Regions from separate parts of the Corynebacterium ihumii genome, predicted to be linked through region 2. Evidence: predicted binding sites of a transcription regulator. Region 2 holds the regulator's gene; each other region holds the start of a gene.
The links. The regulator LexA, encoded in region 2, represses DNA repair genes until DNA is damaged. The targets are predictions, from matches to a motif close to CGAACANNTGTTCG.
Positions count from the first base shown of each region.

Region 1 (4,208 bases), 190 kb from region 2:
AACTCAAGGGCGGTAGCGAACAGCTCCGTGCGCTTGCCCTCACGGATGTCGTCGCCTGCTGGTTTGCCGGTGACCGCTGGGTCGCCGAACACGCCGAGCAGGTCGTCCCGGAGCTGGAAGGCGATGCCGATGTCACGGCCGTAGCCGCGGAATGCGCGGATTAGCGGCTCGCCCGCACCCGCAAGCGCCGCACCCAGGTGGAGTGGGCGCTCGATCGTGTAGGCCGCGGTTTTGAACCGGTTGACGCGGTTCGCCATCTCCACCGACTCACTGCCCAGGCTTTCCAGCATGATGTCCAGCAACTGGCCGCCGATGACCTCGGTGCGCATGCCCACCCACGGCTCCGCGGCGCGAGCGAGCGCGTCCTGGGAGACGCCGGAGTAGCGCCACATGTCTTCGGCCCAGGCAAGGGCGAGGTCGCCGAGCAAAATCGCGGCGTTTATGCCGTATTCCTCTGCGGAGCCGAGCAGGCCCTCGCTGCGGTGCTCCGCCTCGATCGCGCGGTGCACCGTGGGGTTGCCGCGCCGGGTGTCGGAGGCGTCGATGATGTCGTCGTGCACCAGCGCACACGCCTGAATCAGCTCCAGCGAGCTCACCGCACGAAGCACCGCCTCGGGGTCCTCGGTGCCGTGTAAGCCACCCGCGCCGACGAAGCCTGCCCAGCCGTAGGTGGGGCGCACGCGCTTGCCGCCGCCGAGGACGAAGCGCCGCAGGTGGCTGACCGCCTGGGCGACAGGCTCACCAATGGTCTCGATAGCAGCTGCGCGCTCGTTGAAAAACGCTTCCAGGTGCTGACCTACCTGTGCCGGTACGTCCTTGAGCCCAAGATCTGTCACGCCCACGCTCCTTGTGCCTGAAATCTTTCCTCTTCCCGCAACACTACTCAGTGCGGTTGGGCAGTTCGAGGGCGAGGATGGCGAAGGGGCGTTTATCCCCCTCGTAGAGAAAATTGCGCGCCACGTCCGTGAACCCGAATTTGCGGTAGAGAGCGAAAGCGTTGTTCGCCTCGCCTGCAATTTCCGGCGTGGACAGCAGCGCCCAGCGTGTCGGTGCCTCCCGTAGCAGTTCCGTGAGCAGGCGGGAGCCCAGGCCCTTGCCTTGCAGAGCGGGGGAGACGTGCACCTCGGCGACTTCGAAGTAGCTGCGCAGCATGTCCCGGTCCTGGTCTGTGATCCCGCCGTTGGCGTTCATCGCGCGCACGAGCTGACGGTCCCACCAGCGCTCGCGGGTGCCGATGAAGCCGTAGGCGATGCCCACGACTTGGCCTGTCTCGATCGCCGCGACCGCGGTGAAACCGGGGGAGCGCACCTCGCCCTTCCACACCTGGATGCGTTGTCGGCGCATGGCCCTCGGGTACCCCATGGCCTCTATATAGATGTCTACGAGTGTCGGGGTGATCATGAGGAACTCGGCTGCCGTGAGGCGCTGGATGGTTGCAGTCACCCCTCTATGGAATCACTTGCGGGTCCTTGGCGTGGCAAGAACCCTAAGATTGGTTCGAACGAGTGTTCCCATGGGTGTCGGGTGGTGTCGAACGGGTGTTTTAGGGTGAGCCCATCACTTAGACAAAAGCGATGTTTCCGCAGGAGGACACAATGATGGGAAGCGTAGTTTCAGCAACAACCGGCGCAGTGTACGGGCGGGGTGCTCGTATAAGTAAGGCCGACCAATTCCTGGCGGCCGCCGAGGAGCTGATCGGTCTCGCGCACGATGACTTCGAAGCGGGCCGCCACGACGTGGCAATGGAAAACGCATATCGTGCGGCGCTGCGGGTTGCCGGGGCGCGTAATGTGAGCTCGCCGATCGTGCGCAAGCGCAAACGCCTTCCCACAAGCGCGTGGGACAAACTGGCGCTCACGGGTAAAAATGGGGTGCATTGGGCCACTGTGTTCAAGCGCTATTCGACGCAACGCGGCAGGGTGGCGTCCGGCATTGAAACTGATCCAGGTGCGGCTGTGGTGCACCGGCTGCTCTCGGATGCGGAGGAGTTCTATCTGTCTACCCGGGCAGGGGAGATGCCGATGGCTGCCTAGTGGGATGGATGTGGGGCACGGGAACAATCTGCGTACCATGGCCGTTATACGGATAATGTCAGTCCGCCATCGGTATTTGGAGAGTGAGCAGTGTCTCTATCTGAGCAGGAAATGCGGGCGTTGCGCGAAATTGAGCAGTCTCTCTTCGCGGACGACCCGAAGTTCGGCAGCAGTGTCGTGACTGAATCTGGCTTCGGTTCCGCACCCAAGACCGGCCAATTGACCATGCGCAGCGTCGCGCTGATTGTCTTAGGTCTCGTGCTGCTGCTCGGCGGCGTAGCACTGGCGAGCCTGAGCACCTGGACGATTGTGCTGAGCATCATCGGCTTCGCCGTCATGCTCTTCGGCGGCATCATGGCCCTGCGTACTCCGACGCAGCAGCCGTCCTCGTCTGCCCGTGCGTCGCGGCCAGCGAAGCCGCGCACCCAGCGCAGCGCAAGCATGGAGGAGAGCTTCCGTCGGCGTTTTGAGGACCGTCAGTAAGGCTTAAGCTTCGCGCATAGAAAACGCCTTCCCGTTAGAGCGGGAAGGCGTTTTTTCGTGTCCTCCTCAGATCCCCCACTTCTCCCCACTGGCGCCCCATAGGCGTCGAAAGTGGGGAATCAGCGCCTCATTTAGCGCGTGATGTGTGGGGATAACGAAGTTTCAAGTGGCATGTGTGAGTGGTGGTGTGCGACATTACGGGTAAACTCCCCACAGCGAAAAGTATCCTTTGAACTGCAATAACAGAACGAAAGGAAACAAATTATCGCCGAGGTGTGGCGTTTGTGGGGGAGAGTGGGCTAAAGTGGGGCCCAGCGGAGTGACGTGGCGCGCATCTTGACTACGTGCGCGGTACGGAACGAAGCCGAGAAAATTTCACAGCCAACGTCTGAAAGCGAAGGAAGGTAGGTCGCCGGATGTTTCTGGGAACCTACACTCCCAAGCTCGACGACAAAGGTCGATTAACGCTCCCTGCGAAGTTCCGTGAGGACCTCGCGGACGGGCTGATGGTGACCAAGGGGCAGGATCACTCGTTAGCGGTGTACCCGCGCGATGAGTTCGCCGCCCGCGCCCGCAAGGCCGCAGCGGCATCCCGCACAAACCCCAAGGCGCGCGCATTTATCCGCAACCTGGCCGCCAGCGCGGATGAGCAAACGCTCGACGGGTCTGGGCGAATCACCCTGTCTCCGGCGCACCGCGATTACGCGAACCTTTCCAAGGAGTGCGTGGTCATCGGTTCGGTGGATTTTCTCGAGATCTGGGACCTCGAGTCCTGGAACAAGTATCAAGAAGAGACTGAAGCCGCGTTCTCCGCGGCGGATGACGACGACATTCTCTCCGGTCTGCTGTAGGGCTGACTACCCGGCAGCAGGCATCGACTACGGAGAGCGTGTACGGACTCTGTCCGGGGCGAGAAGCGTTCTGGTGTACTTCCCCGACATCAGAACAGCCGCCCCGGGCAGGGCCCTATGCGCTCCCCGCGCTGATAACGCTGACACACCGCACGAGCTAGGGACACTACGAGGGACACGGAGGGCATGGCATGGCGGACTTCACGCTCGCTGACGACCCGCACGGTCACGTCCCCGTCATGCGCGACCGCATGGCTGAACTGCTCGCGCCCAGCGTCGAGGCGTTCGGGGCAAATGCAGTGCTTATCGACGGCACGCTCGGCGCCGGAGGCCACACAGAGCACTTCCTCAACGTGTTCCCGAACGCCCGCGTGATCGGTGTGGACAGGGATCCGAACGCGTTGCGTCAGGCGTCGGAACGTTTGGTGCCTTTCAAAGATCGCTTCACCGCAGTGCAGTCCCGCTTCGACCATGTCGACGAGGTGGTGGCGAACAACACCGGCGAGATCTTCGACACCGCCCGCGAGCACGGCATCGCGGGCGCCCTGTTCGACCTAGGGGTGTCCTCCATGCAGCTGGACCAGCAGGAACGCGGCTTTTCCTACCGCGGCGACGCCCCGCTGGATATGCGCATGGACCAAACGCAGGGCATTACCGCGGCCGAGGTGCTCAATACCTACAGCCACGGCGATCTGGCTCGGATTTTGAAGACGTATGGCGACGAACGTTTCGCCGGCAAGATCGCATCCGCCGTCATCGCAGAGCGTGACCGCGAGCCTTTCGACCGCGCCGCGCGTTTGGTGGAGCTGCTGTACGCCACCATCCCGGCGGCGACCCGGCG
Region 1 covers NZ_CP063190.1:1,533,752-1,537,959, reverse strand. The annotation lists gene CIHUM_RS07515 (polyprenyl synthetase family protein) at 1-932, opposite strand, end outside; gene CIHUM_RS07510 (GNAT family N-acetyltransferase) at 880-1,443, opposite strand; gene CIHUM_RS07505 (SAV_6107 family HEPN domain-containing protein) at 1,596-2,033, shown strand; gene CIHUM_RS07500 (DUF3040 domain-containing protein) at 2,124-2,516, shown strand; gene mraZ (division/cell wall cluster transcriptional repressor MraZ) at 2,933-3,367, shown strand; gene rsmH (16S rRNA (cytosine(1402)-N(4))-methyltransferase RsmH) at 3,559-4,208, shown strand, end outside.
Region 1: the regulator LexA is predicted to act here: its motif matches at 1,532-1,545, upstream of CIHUM_RS07505 (SAV_6107 family HEPN domain-containing protein).

Region 2 (4,208 bases):
CTACCTGGGCTCATCCTTTGCGTTTATCGCGCCGTTGACGGCTTCGCAGCAGTACGGTGTCGGTGCGCAGCTGGGTGGGGTGCTGCTCACCGGTGTGACGCTCATCCTCGTCGGCATCATCGTGGAATGGGCGGGCAAGCGGGTCATCGACGCGGTGATGCCGCCCGCGGTCACCGGAGCCATCGTCGCCCTGATCGGCTTCAACCTCGCTCCGACTGCAGTGTCGAACGTGGAAACCCAGCCCTGGGTGGCAGGGGTGACACTGCTGACGGTCGTGGTGGTGACAGTGGCCACCCGTGGGCTGCTTTCGCGCCTGTCCATCCTCATTGGCGTGCTCGTCGGTTGGCTGTTTGCTGCCATGACAGGTGGCCTGGGCGAGGACGCGCTGCAGACCATTGCCGACGCGCCGTGGATCGGCCTGCCGCAGTTTCACCAGCCCGAGTTCCATGTTTCCGCGGTGCTGGTGACCCTGCCGGTGCTGGTGGTGCTCATCGCGGAGAACGTCGGCCACGTCAAGGCAGTCTCGGAGATGACCGGGCGCAATCTCGACGACATGCAGGGGCGAGCGCTGATCGGCGACGGTATTGCCACCACACTCGCCGGCGACTTCGGCGGATCCGGCACAACCACCTACGCAGAAAACATCGGTGTGATGGCGGCGACGAAGGTGTATTCCACCGCCGCGTACTGGGTCGCCGCCGTGTTCGCGATCGTGCTGGCGTTCATCCCGAAGTTTGGCGCCGTAATCTTCACCATCCCCGCAGGAGTGCTCGGCGGCGCGTGCCTAGTGCTCTACGGGCTCATCGGCATGCTGGGCGTGCGCATCTGGCAGGACAACAAGGTGGACTTCACCGACCCGGCGAACCTGACCGCGGCCGCGGTCGCGCTGATTGTGGGCATCGGCAACCTCACCCTGGATGTCGGAGCTGTGACCCTGGAAGGCATCGCGCTGGGCTCGGTCGGCATCATTGTGGTTTACCCGCTCATGCGCTGGGCGTACGACACGTTGGGGGAGGGGCAGTACCGAAAGGATTTCGAGGTGTCTCAGCCGTCGACGTTGTAGCGTCCGGCACTGATTGCACGTAAAAACGCCCGGGCGCGTGGCCCGGGCGTGAGCTCGCGGTAAAGCGAGGAGCGCTTACTCTTCGTCGAGGTTCTGCTCGATCAGCGTCCCGATCTTTTCCACGGCATCTGGGTTGTCGGAGGTCACGGTGACCTCATCGCCGTGCTCGGCGCCCATGGCCATAATCATCAGCGAGGAGGCAGCGTCCGTCTCGTCGTCATCGTCGCCACCGACAAGGGTCAGCAAAATCTCGTCATCGTACTCGCCGGCAGCATCGGCGATCACCGTGGCCGGGCGTGCGTGCAGCCCGACGGTGGAACCGACCTTTACAGTCTTGGAAGCCATTCGGGTGTCCTTTCCGTTATTTTTCATTCAGGTCTGCAACGAGTGTAGGTCGCAAACAGACGTTGATGCCAACATGTTGCTCGCGCTATTGGGTCTGTGCGAGCACGACCTCAATACCGTGCGAGCGCAGCTCGTCGACGAAGGCGGAGGGAGCCTCAGCGTCGGTGACCACCACATCAATATCCGTCAGCGGCGCGAAGCTGACCACATAGTCGTTGCCCAGCTTCGTGGAATCGCACAACACAACAACCTTGCGGGCATTCGTCACCATCGCAGCTTTCACCGCAGCTTCCTGGGCGTCTGGGGTAGAGAGGCCGTGACCGATGGACAGCGCGTTGGTGCCCACAAACGCAACGTCAGCTCGCAACAGGGCCAGTGTGCGAAGTGCAGTACTGCCGACGACCGCCTGGCTGATCGGACGGACACTGCCACCGAGTAGCTGCACATCGGGTAAACCGGAATCACTCAGCTCCAAGGCAGTCGGGATGGAGTTAGTCACCACCGAGTACTCCTTATCCCCGCGAGTCTCTGCAAGTCGCTTGCCCAAGCTGCTGATTGTTGTGCCCGAGTCCAAAAAGATCGTGCAGTTTTGCGTATCCGGTACGAACTGCAACGCGGTTTCCGCAATCGCGGTCTTGGCCGCGAGCGAGGCTCGCTGGCGGGTATCCAGCGGGATCTCCGTAGAGCGGTACGACTGGCTGGCCACCGCGCCACCGTGGACGCGCTGCACCGCGCCCTCATCGTGCAACGCAGAAAGGTCCCGGCGGATTGTTTCCGCGGTGACGTCGAAGCGCTGCGCCAACTCGGTGACATTGACGCGGCCTTCAACTGCGGTCAAAGACGCGATCTGGCGTCTCCGCTCCTCGGCGTACATCGATCTCCTGCGCTTTGGGTCTTCGTGTTTTCTCGGCGCACACGCACCGGTTACAGAGTACGGAACACCGAGATGACACGCCCCATGATCTCAGCTTCGTCGCCCTTGATCGGCTCGAAAGCGTCGTTGTGGGGCAACAGCCACACACCGGTGGAGTCGCGGTGGAACTCCTTGACCGTCGCCTCACCGTCCAGAAGCGCCGCCACGAACTCGCCCTCCTCCGCGTTCGGCTGGGAGCGGACAACAACCCAGTCGCCGTCGAGGATGCCGGCCTCGCGCATGGATTCGCCGACAACCTTGAGCATGAAGACATCGCCGTCGCCGAGCAGCTCCTCGGGCAGCGGGTAGTAGGTGTCCACGTTCTCTTCGGCGAGGATCGGAGCACCTGCAGCGATCTGGCCAACCACCGGCACGTAGCGGGCATTGCCCGAATCCTCCGGCTTCGCTTCCTGCGGCTTGCGCTGTTTGCGCCCGGTCTCTGGCAGCTGGCGCAGATCCACGGCGCGCGGCTTGTTCGGGTCGCGACGAAGGAAGCCCTTCTTCTCCAGCTCCTTGAGCTGGTATGCGACAGAGGAGGTGGACTGCAAACCAGCGGCATCGCCGATCTCGCGGATGCTCGGCGGGTAACCGCGCAGGACAACAGCGTCCTGAATGACCTGGAGGATACGGCGCTGACGGTCAGACAGTGCGTTGAAATTCGGGTTGCCGGGCTCGGCCTTCTTTCGTGCCATGACGTTCTCCTTGGGCTCGGTGGCGTAGTGCGCCTACGAACCTACCAGATAGGGCACTCATGTTCGATGGTTGCAGCGTTAGGGTGGACACCTGTCGGCTGGGGTGCTATAAATCGAACACGTAAGCGTATTCGAACAAATGAACGTTAGAACGTTCGAGCGTGTCGGCGCCGAACGTAATGTGTGCCGCGAAACGAAGGGAGACTCACCATGTCCATTGCAATCAATCCAGTACACAATGCATCCGCATCTCGCACGGGCGCCGCATCCGTGGTTCCCCCGGCGGAGATTTGGGACCTTGATTCTGTGCCGAAGCGTCGAAGCGGCGGGGCCGGTGTTCGAACCATTTCTGCGTCTCATCGAACGAGTGCTCGTTCTGTCTCAAACCGGGTTTCGGGCGGTTCTACAGAAGCGAACACGTTCGAAACGCGCCACGAGACGCGCGATACGCTCCTGCTTGGCGTATGCATGACTGCGGCGCTGCTTATCGGTTCCGCGTTCGGCGGCGTTTTCTCGGCGCAAGACCAGGATCCCTCATCGATGACCGGCAGCCAGGTCGCCCACACCGCCACGGTGGCAACGGCGCGATAGGCAGGGCGTAGACTCACGGCTACACCAAGCCTTGAAGACTCTGGGGGTGGAAAACCGTGTTTTGTCCTTTTTGCCACAACGAGCAATCCCGTGTGACTGACTCTCGGCTGGTCGAAGCCGGCTCTGCGATTCGTCGACGCAGAGAGTGCACCGAGTGCGGGGGTCGATTCACCACAGTGGAAAAGGCAGTCCTCACCGTTGTGAAACGCAACGGCGTGAGCGAACCGTTTGACCGCGACAAACTTATCGTCGGCGTGCGTCGAGCATGCCAAGGCCGCGATGTCACCGACGACGCTTTGAAACGCCTTGCCCAGGAAGTGGAAGAGACTGTGCGCGCCCAGGGCAGCTCGCAGGTGCCCGCCCACGAGATCGGCCTGGCGGTGCTTGAACCGCTGCGCGCCCTCGATGAAGTGGCGTACCTGCGCTTCGCATCGGTGTACAAGTCGTTCGAGAGCGCAGACGACTTCGAATCCGAAATCCGGCTCATGCGCCGCCGCGACCGCGAGGACTTTTAACCCGCGGTCTTGACGCTAACGCAGAGCGTCAATCTTCTTCTCAATGCGCCGCTGGCTCACCGGCTTCGGCGTACCCAAACGCTGCGCGA
Region 2 covers NZ_CP063190.1:1,343,952-1,348,159, reverse strand. The annotation lists gene CIHUM_RS06650 (uracil-xanthine permease family protein) at 1-1,063, shown strand, start outside; gene CIHUM_RS06645 (HPr family phosphocarrier protein) at 1,139-1,408, opposite strand; gene CIHUM_RS06640 (DeoR/GlpR family DNA-binding transcription regulator) at 1,494-2,282, opposite strand; gene lexA (transcriptional repressor LexA) at 2,333-3,013, opposite strand; gene CIHUM_RS06630 (hypothetical protein) at 3,482-3,604, shown strand; gene nrdR (transcriptional regulator NrdR) at 3,661-4,119, shown strand; gene hrpA (ATP-dependent RNA helicase HrpA) at 4,135-4,208, opposite strand, start outside.

Region 3 (4,208 bases), 710 kb from region 2:
CTGCGGAAGCGGAAGGTCAGCTTGGTAGCGTCCTGCTCCACTGCCTCGACGGGGAACCACAGGTACTTCTGGTTCATCGCCCGCAGCACCGGGATGTAGTGGTTGTCGTGCCCCTCGGCCTGCCTGTCGCACTCTTCGAACGTGCACTCGCGGCGTTCGGCGGGCTGCTTGGGCAGCGGGACGGCGGCATCCCCTACGCGGACGGCGCCCGCTGTCGGCGAGTAGTCGAACTTCGGGCCGGTGTTGCCCACGAACCGGGCAACCTCCATGGGGCTGTCGAACTTTGCGACGACACTCTCGCCCGTCTCATCGAGCGTGAACGCAAACGTGGTTCCGCTCATGTGGGCGAGGGTGGCCGGGGTCCAGTCGGTGGGCATGGAGGACGGGGTGGACATTTCTGGCATGTCGGAAGACATGGTTGATCTCCTTTGAGAATCGCACTTCCGGCGCGGCGGTTGCGCGTGCCGGCGGATCTTCTCCCGGGGGCACCGTGCGCGATATGCGCGGTTGCCAGCCGACGAGCCGGGAGGCTTTGCCCCGTTGCGGCGGGGCCGTCGGACTTCGTGATCCGCACCGGACAATAACAGACCGCTTGGTCTACTGCAAGTGGGGCCAGAGGACGTCGATAAGCAATATGCTGAAAAGGATGAAACTCAGCAGCGCGATGATGACACTGGCGGCCGGGTACGGAGCGGTGCGCGGGCTGCAAAACCGGCCGGCAATGCCGTTTAACGACCGGAATTTCCAGCCCGAGCACCCCACGCCGGTGATGTACGTACATGGCATTAACTCGCGCACCGCAGCGTTTGAGTCGAACGCTCAGAGGCTGCGCGAGCAGGGGTTTTGGGTATGGGGGTACGACTACGGCGACATGATTGCGCCGGGGTTCTTCGGCGCCGGCGACCTCAATTCCATCGTCGGCGACGTGGAGGACCACGTGGACCGCGTACTGCGGAAAACCGGGGCGGAGCAGGTGGATATTGTGGCGCACTCGCAGGGCGCGCTGATGACCAAGCTGTTCATCTCGCGCGGGGGTGCGGCGAAGGTGCGGCGCGTGGTGGCGATGGGCGGCAACTTCCACGGCACAGACTTCCGCGGGCTAGCCGGGCGGATGGGCGAGATCGCCTCGAAGCACCCGCGCCTCACCGCGCTGTTCGCCCCGGGAGCGGCGCAGCAGCTCGCTGGTTCCGCCTGGTTGCGCGAGTTCGCGAGCGGCCCGGACACCGTGCCGGGAATCGTGTACACCTCCATTTACTCGCCGGCGGACACCGTGGTCACGCCCGCGTCCGCGTCGATGCTTCAGGCCGCGCCGGGGGCGGATGTGGCGAACATCGACTCCGGGCAGTGGTACGACGGCTACGCGCCCTACCACGCGCTCATGCCGCGCGATCCGCTCTACGCGGAGCTCACCGCGTGGGGGCTGCTACGCGACGTGGGCGACCATGTGCCGCCTGCAAGTTTCGACTGAGCGCGATGCTTATCGACGGGCTAAAGTTGCTGGCTAGCTAGGTTAGTTCGAACGGTTGTTCGTGTTTTGTGTGGTCATGTCGGAGGCGTGTCGTAGCGTGTGCATTGTTCATTCGTTGACGGTGCGTTTCCGAAGGGAGGGATGCGGCCATGACCACCGTGATTGACCACCACGTGGATCAGCTCGTCGATAGCCTGAAGGCGCTCGAGGCGCTCATGATGCAGCCCGAATCCCTCCACCTACTGTCCACGCACCAGGCGATGGAGCGGCTGCACGCGGCGCTGCCGCTGCTATCCAACGCGAACATCGCGTTTGCGCACCTCTGCGAGCGCGACGGGGCGGGCAAGCTAGTCGGCGCGAACCACCCTGTGGAGTATCTGACCAAGCAGCTCGGGCTCCCCCGAGCCGACGCCTTTAGCCTGCTCAACCAAGCGAAGACGATGTTCGGCGAGGTAGAGGTGCCGACGCCGCCTTCAGATCCGCTCATGGACGAGGAAGACCGCAAGAAGCAGGCCGAGGAAGAGGAGCGCCGCAAGGAAGAAGCGCGCAAGGCCAAAGAGCGCGCCCGGAAGGCGGCCGCGAAGGCCAACGCGGAGAAAAAGCGCATCATCGAACGGGCGCTGATGCAGCTCAACGAACACTCGGACCCGGGCCACGACGAAATCTACGCGCAGGCGCTCGAGGCCGCGGAAACGATGTCCGCGGAGGAGCTGCGGAAGTACGTGAACAAACTGGTCAAGCGCGCCAACCGCAAAGGCCGGGACTACGAAGGCAAGAAGGACCCGCTCGCCGCGTTTAAAAAGCGCACCATGACCTTCGGCGAGGAGGACTCCGACGGCGGTTCCTGGGGGCAGATCTACTTCGACAAAGCCAGCCGCGCCGCGTTCGAGGCCGCGCTAGCCGCAGGCGAGTCACCCGGGGCGAACCTGCCTCCCGGCGCCGAGGACAAGCGCACCCGCGGGCAACGGCGGTTCGACCAACTCATGGACATCGTTAACGACCACGCGAACTCATCGGCCGTGGCGCGCAAGGGCATCGGCACCGTGGTGATGACGCTGACGTTAGACGACCTCATGGGCGCGGACGCCTACACCGAGTTCGCCACCAACACCTCCGTGTCCTTGACCGCTCTGGACATGGTCCGGCTCGGGCTAGCGGGCGACTCGTTTGCCCTCCAGCTGGACTCCTGCACCGGGGTACCACTGTCCCTCGGGCGGGCGCGGTTGGCCAGCGTGGAGCAGAAACTGGTGCTGTTGGCCATGCAGCAGGTGTGCGCCTGGACCGGATGCACCAAGCCGGGCGTGGAACTGGAAGCCCACCACATCCAGTCGTACCTGCACGGCGGGCTCACGGACCTGGAAAACCTTGTCCTCCTGTGCCGCGAGCACCACATGTGCAACAACGACAACAGGGATGGCGCCGGCGGCAAGGGATATTTCGACAAAGACCCCTCCACCTGGGACATCACCCACCACCCCGCCGACGGTGGGCCACCGACACCAACCGCCACGCATCAGTACCAACAATCGCCTGGTCAGAGAACTATTCGGCGGGTGCGGAAGAAATACCCCGCGTTCGACGACCCGCCGAACCAGACCACCACCGATCCTCCGTTATTTGATCTCGGCGATGGGTCCAGGGCCGGCCCCGACCGGGGCGGAAACACAGCGTGAAAGTTGGACGCGCGGCGTGGAATGCCGCGCGGGGTACCTCAGCGTGCTAACCGCAACGCACGATCGGCTGCGGGTCGTACACCGTGGTCTGGGTCTCCCGGTTGAGCTCATTTCCGGCGAGGTCGTAGATGATGCGAGTGTCGGACGTAGTGAACCCCGGCGCGCCCGATGACGGCACGCAGCTCGACCCGGAAACGTTCACCGGCTGCGGCTGCGTCTGCGCCCACCGGCCACCGTTGACAGACTCGACGGTCACGGTCTTGACACCCATCAGGCTCACCGTGACCTCCCCACCGCCGACACTGGTGGCAATGCGCACCGGGTACGGACTGTCGTTGCGGAACTGCAGGTCGATCGCACCCTCGTACACGGTCGCCTCGCGGCCCGCCGGGTAACGGGAGATGTAGTAGGAGTGCGGCATGTGCGCCACATCCGTCATGCCGGCGAAGTAGGAGGCGTTATACAAGGTGGTGGCGAACTGAGAGATGCCGCCGCCGACCGCGGTATCCGCGCGCCCGTTGAGGATGATGCCGGACTCCACGTACCCCTGCGCGGGACCGCGCGGGCCGGTGTAGCCGTTCAGGGAAAACGTCTCGCCCGGGTTCACAATCGCGCCGTTGACGGTCTGGGCCACCAGCTCAATGTTGGTGCCGGACGCGCCCGAGTAGCCGCTGGTGGTGAACGAGCCGACCACGTCGTTGAAGGTGGCGTTTTGCGCCTGTTCGGTGGTGAATTGCGCGGGCACGTCCTTGTACACCGCGTCCCACGCACGGGGTTCGCTGCCGGTCAGCCGCTTTTCAAATCCGGCGAGGGTGGCATCCCAGTCCACCACGGATCCGTCCACGGACGGCTCGACGCCGCCGCCGGCCAGCACGCGGGCATTTTTGCCCTCCACCTCGGTCTCCGCAAGCTGGTCGCCCAAGATGGTGCGCGTGGCATCGAGGTTCACGTCAGGTGTGATGCGGCCTTCCACCGCGGGGAACTGCACGATCTCCCCGATGCGGTCCTGCGGCACCGCGGCGGCGACGCCGTCCTTGCCGGTGACGGTGATCGGGCCGTCCAGGGCG
Region 3 covers NZ_CP063190.1:2,052,629-2,056,836, forward strand. The annotation lists gene CIHUM_RS09985 (hypothetical protein) at 1-416, opposite strand, end outside; SAM riboswitch class IV at 433-569, opposite strand; gene CIHUM_RS09990 (alpha/beta fold hydrolase) at 647-1,468, shown strand; gene CIHUM_RS09995 (HNH endonuclease signature motif containing protein) at 1,618-3,141, shown strand; gene CIHUM_RS10000 (VanW family protein) at 3,188-4,208, opposite strand, start outside.
Region 3: the regulator LexA is predicted to act here: its motif matches at 1,517-1,530, upstream of CIHUM_RS09995 (HNH endonuclease signature motif containing protein).

Region 4 (4,208 bases), 910 kb from region 2:
GACGGCGGCGACAAAGTCGCCGTTTCCGAGTAAATGAAGAAGCTCGACCCGCTTCTCGTCGGCATCGTTGTCGCGGCGGCGCTCGCGTTCGTGCTGCCCGCCCAGGGCGCGTTCGCGGACGGGTTCGCCGTCGCGGTGAAGCTGGGCATCGCGCTGCTGTTCTTCCTCTACGGCGCGCGCCTGTCCACCCAGGAGGCGCTGAAGGGCCTGACCAACTGGCGCCTTCACGCGCTGATCCTGGCGTTCACGTTTGTCATCTACCCGGTGATCGGCCTCCTCGCCCGCCCGACGGTGTCGTTCATGTCAGAGGACCTGTACCAGGGCCTGCTGTTCATGACGTTGGTGCCGTCCACAGTCCAGTCCTCGGTGGCGCTCACCGGCGTCGCGCGCGGCAACGTCTCGGGCGCGGTGGTGGCGGCGTCGGTGTCCTCGCTGGTCGGCGTAGTGGCCACGCCGCTTTTGGTGATGTGGCTGATGGGTGCCGGCGACGGGGTATCCGTGGACGCCTCCGTGTTCGGCGACATCGCCCTACAGCTTCTCCTTCCGTTCGTCCTGGGCCAGCTCGCGCACAACTTCGTCCCGCGAGTGGGGGAGCTGGCCAAGTCGAAGGCGACCAAGATCGTTGACCGCGGCTCCATCTGGATGGTGGTCTACTCGGCGTTCTCCCGCGGCGTCGTCTCCGGCGTGTGGTCCAATGTCTCCGCGTGGGAGATCGTGTTCCTCACCGTGTTCTCGTGCGTGCTGGTCGTCGCTATGCTGTGGCTGACCCGCATCCTCCCGGAGGCGCTGCATTTCCCGCGCGAGGACCGCGTTGCGATCCAAATGTGCGGCACCCAGAAGTCGCTCGCGACCGGCCTGCCCATGGCCACCGTCATCTTCGGCGGCGCCTCGCTCGGCGTGCTGATCATCCCGCTGATGATCTACCACATGTGCCAACTGGTCATCTGCTCCGCGTACGCCTCCCGAATTTCTTAGGAGTTTCACGTGAAACATTTCGTCCGCATCCACTACAACGTCCCCGAACTCGGCGGCGAGCTGCTCAACATCGCCGAACTCGAGGAAATCTCAGCCCACGAGTGCACCATGGTGCGCATGATTGAACTCGACCCAGCCGAGACCATCACCGGCATCTACGTCGACGGCCGCGTCATCGGCCAGGCAAACCAGCCCATGGGTACCGTCCCACACCCGCGCACCTACGACTCCATGGAGGGCATCACCGCCACCCACCTCAGCGAGGATGAGTTCGAGGGCCTCTGGTCCGAAGCTCAAGCAAAGTTGCTATAGCCTATCGACGCACCTCCGGCCCGCCCCGCCACCGGCGCGGGCCTTTTTCGTTGGTGGACCCCAATAGTTGGTGGTGCCGGAATTGTCCGCAATGCGGAGTTGTGGGGGGACAGGGCCCGTCAGGCAAAGGGACCGGACGACAACGCCACCACGAGAGTAATCGGCCAGGCAAACAGGGTAAGAACAGACAATACCCCCAGCAGGGGGCGCTTATCCCGCACCGCGATGACAAACCCCAGAACTGATACCGCGATCAAGACAGCCCAATAAAGCCATTGGCCCCACACGGGAACGCGGTCCCCCATAAACGGTGTTGCGATCCAAACCGCGACAAAAATTGGGTAGATAAACGCGGTGCGGTGAGCTTTCTCCACGATCGGGCGCCTCCTTTCGTTGATAGACCCCACAATGCAGTCTCCCGCATCTGTCCGCAATACGGCACCGTTTCGTTGGCCCCTACCAACTATTGGTGATGGCGGAGTTGTCCGCAATGCGGAGTTGCGGAGTGGTCTGAGGGGCGGGCATGGGCGGAGCTGACGTCGATATGCAATAGCCAATAGTTGGTTCGCCCCCGCTTGTCCGCAATGCGGAGTTGCGGACAACTTATAGCGCGAGTTAATAACCACATTTCAGCAGGTCAGAGGAATGTCGGACACGAGTTTTATAATGCCCGCAATCGAACTCGCATTCGCCTCAAGGGGGCCAAAATGACCGCCGCAGTTGCCACAGAATCCAACCCACTCGCCATCGCATTAAGCCAGCAAATTGAAGACTCGCACCGCGCAATGACCCAGAACAAAGCAGAGCTGCTGTCCGCAATACAAATGTTTGATGAACTCGCACTTGCTATCGAATGTGGCTCGTCAACCACCGCGCACTTCCTCATGCGACGCCTGGGCGTGTCCTCCTCGACCGCGCACGAATACGTCAGCGTCGCCCACCGCCTGAGGCCCTTCCGTTACCTCCACAAACACTTCACTGCCGCTGCGCTGAGCTACTCGGTGGTGCGGCTGCTTCTGAAGTACATGACGCCCGAAAATGAGCGTGAACTGGTAGATCTCGCCCTCGGAATGGGTTACCACGAGCTCGAATGCGCGCTGGCGGGGAAGAAGCCGCAGGACGGGGAGGACGACGACAGCCCGCAGTACTACCTGAGCCTGCACAAGCGCGACAACGGCGATATCGCGTTCCACGGCAATATGAATGCAGCGGACGGAGCCGGGTTCATCGCAGCGTTGAAGATCGGCGAAATTGCGTACTGCAGCCTCGACGAGGTGCTCGAGGACCTGGACCCTGAGGTAAACGGCGAAATCAACATTGCCCTCGAGCGAGCCGAGGAGGTGGAGGAGAACCGCCCCGCGCGGAAGACAGTCTCCGGCTACGGGCTGCCGATCGGGCGGATGCTGCTGCGGGCGCTCATGGGCATCGTCCACATGGCACGAACGACGCCACGCAACACTCTGACCACGCCGGGTGCGCACGTGAACATTCTGGCCACTCCGGACGGTCGAGGGTATATGCCCAACAACGTGGGCGCGCCGTCGAAAGCCATTGCAAGCTTGCTGGCTAATGCGGACATACGCCTATCGACGGTCAACTCCGACGGCCTCATCCTCAACACCGGACGCAAACAGCGCCTGGCAACGAACGGGCAGGTCAACGCGCTTTTGGCGATGTGGGGCGGGCAGTGCGCGGCACCAGGGTGCACGCACACGCGCTTCATCGAGATCCACCACATCGAGGACTGGGCCAGCGGCGGTCTCACCGACCTGGAGAACCTCCTGCCGCTGTGCTCCGCCTGCCACTCCTTGGTTACGGAGGGGTATCTGCAGACGTTGAAGGAGCACTCCGACATCCACTTCGTCTACCGCGACGGGACGCGCTTCGTGTCCACGAACTACTCCCTACCGCAGCGCAACGACACCATGTGGACCATGGAGGAGTGCAACTGGTCTTTCAACGACCAGTGAGGCTTAGAAGAACTGCTCAACGGCCGGCGCACCCGGGACACCCGGGATCTTGCCCGCTGCGGCCGCGGCGGCACCAACGAGTGCCAAGACGCCTGCGGCGATGCCGGTGCCGACGAGGATGTCGTAGGTGGTGCCGAGCTTGTAGCCACGTGCGACATCGTTCTTCAGGGAGGACTTAGCGCTCTTCGGCACCAGGTTCTTCTCAGAGGAGCTCTTGTACGGGCCCGAGTAGCCAGAACCTTCGTTGCGGAGCTCACGGGCCTCGGCCTTCAACTTGGCGGCAGCAAGGTGGCCATCGGTGACGTCGGAGGCGCGATCCGGGCTCACGATGTCGGAAAAGTCCTTCTGGTTGCCCTCCTCAGCCTGTGCCGGGACGGCCGCCAGCGACAGGGCGGTGGTTGCCGCCAGAGCAGCTGCGGTAATGCGCTTCATTGGAAACTTCTTTGTACGAATCTGACGGTAAATTACCCGGAACCGGGCTCGGGACAGTAAAACACACGTTTCCGCAGGTATTCAAGACTTTCCGGGGATGTAACGTCTCCACCTTCTGTGACGATATACATACCTTCAAATGCGGAAAACTCCCCTCCCGAGCAGGGGAGAGGAGTTCAGATATTGGCGCTGGGACTTAGAACGGGAGCTGGCCAGCCAGCTGCGGCGGCAGAACGCCAGCAGCCTTTGCGCCGTAGCCGATCAGGCCGAGGCCAGCGACGGAGACAGCGATGTTGATGCTGGAGCCAGCATCAACAGAGCCCTCGACAGTGGCGATACCCGCGCGAAGCGCCCCCTCAGTGTTTGGAATCAAGCCTTCGGCGTTCGCCGGAGAGACGGCGATCCCGGCGGTAAGGGCAGCGGTTGCAGTGGCGATAGAGACAGCGCGCTTGACGTTCATGAGAGCTCCTCAAGGATAGGTTCGGGCCAGCTGTGAATTACCTGGCTACCATCTATTAG
Region 4 covers NZ_CP063190.1:2,258,251-2,262,458, forward strand. The annotation lists gene CIHUM_RS10895 (Rieske (2Fe-2S) protein) at 1-33, shown strand, start outside; gene CIHUM_RS10900 (bile acid:sodium symporter family protein) at 34-975, shown strand; gene CIHUM_RS10905 (hypothetical protein) at 985-1,287, shown strand; gene CIHUM_RS10910 (hypothetical protein) at 1,407-1,661, opposite strand; gene CIHUM_RS10915 (HNH endonuclease signature motif containing protein) at 1,995-3,257, shown strand; gene CIHUM_RS10920 (hypothetical protein) at 3,261-3,689, opposite strand; gene CIHUM_RS10925 (hypothetical protein) at 3,886-4,149, opposite strand.
Region 4: the regulator LexA is predicted to act here: its motif matches at 1,965-1,978, upstream of CIHUM_RS10915 (HNH endonuclease signature motif containing protein).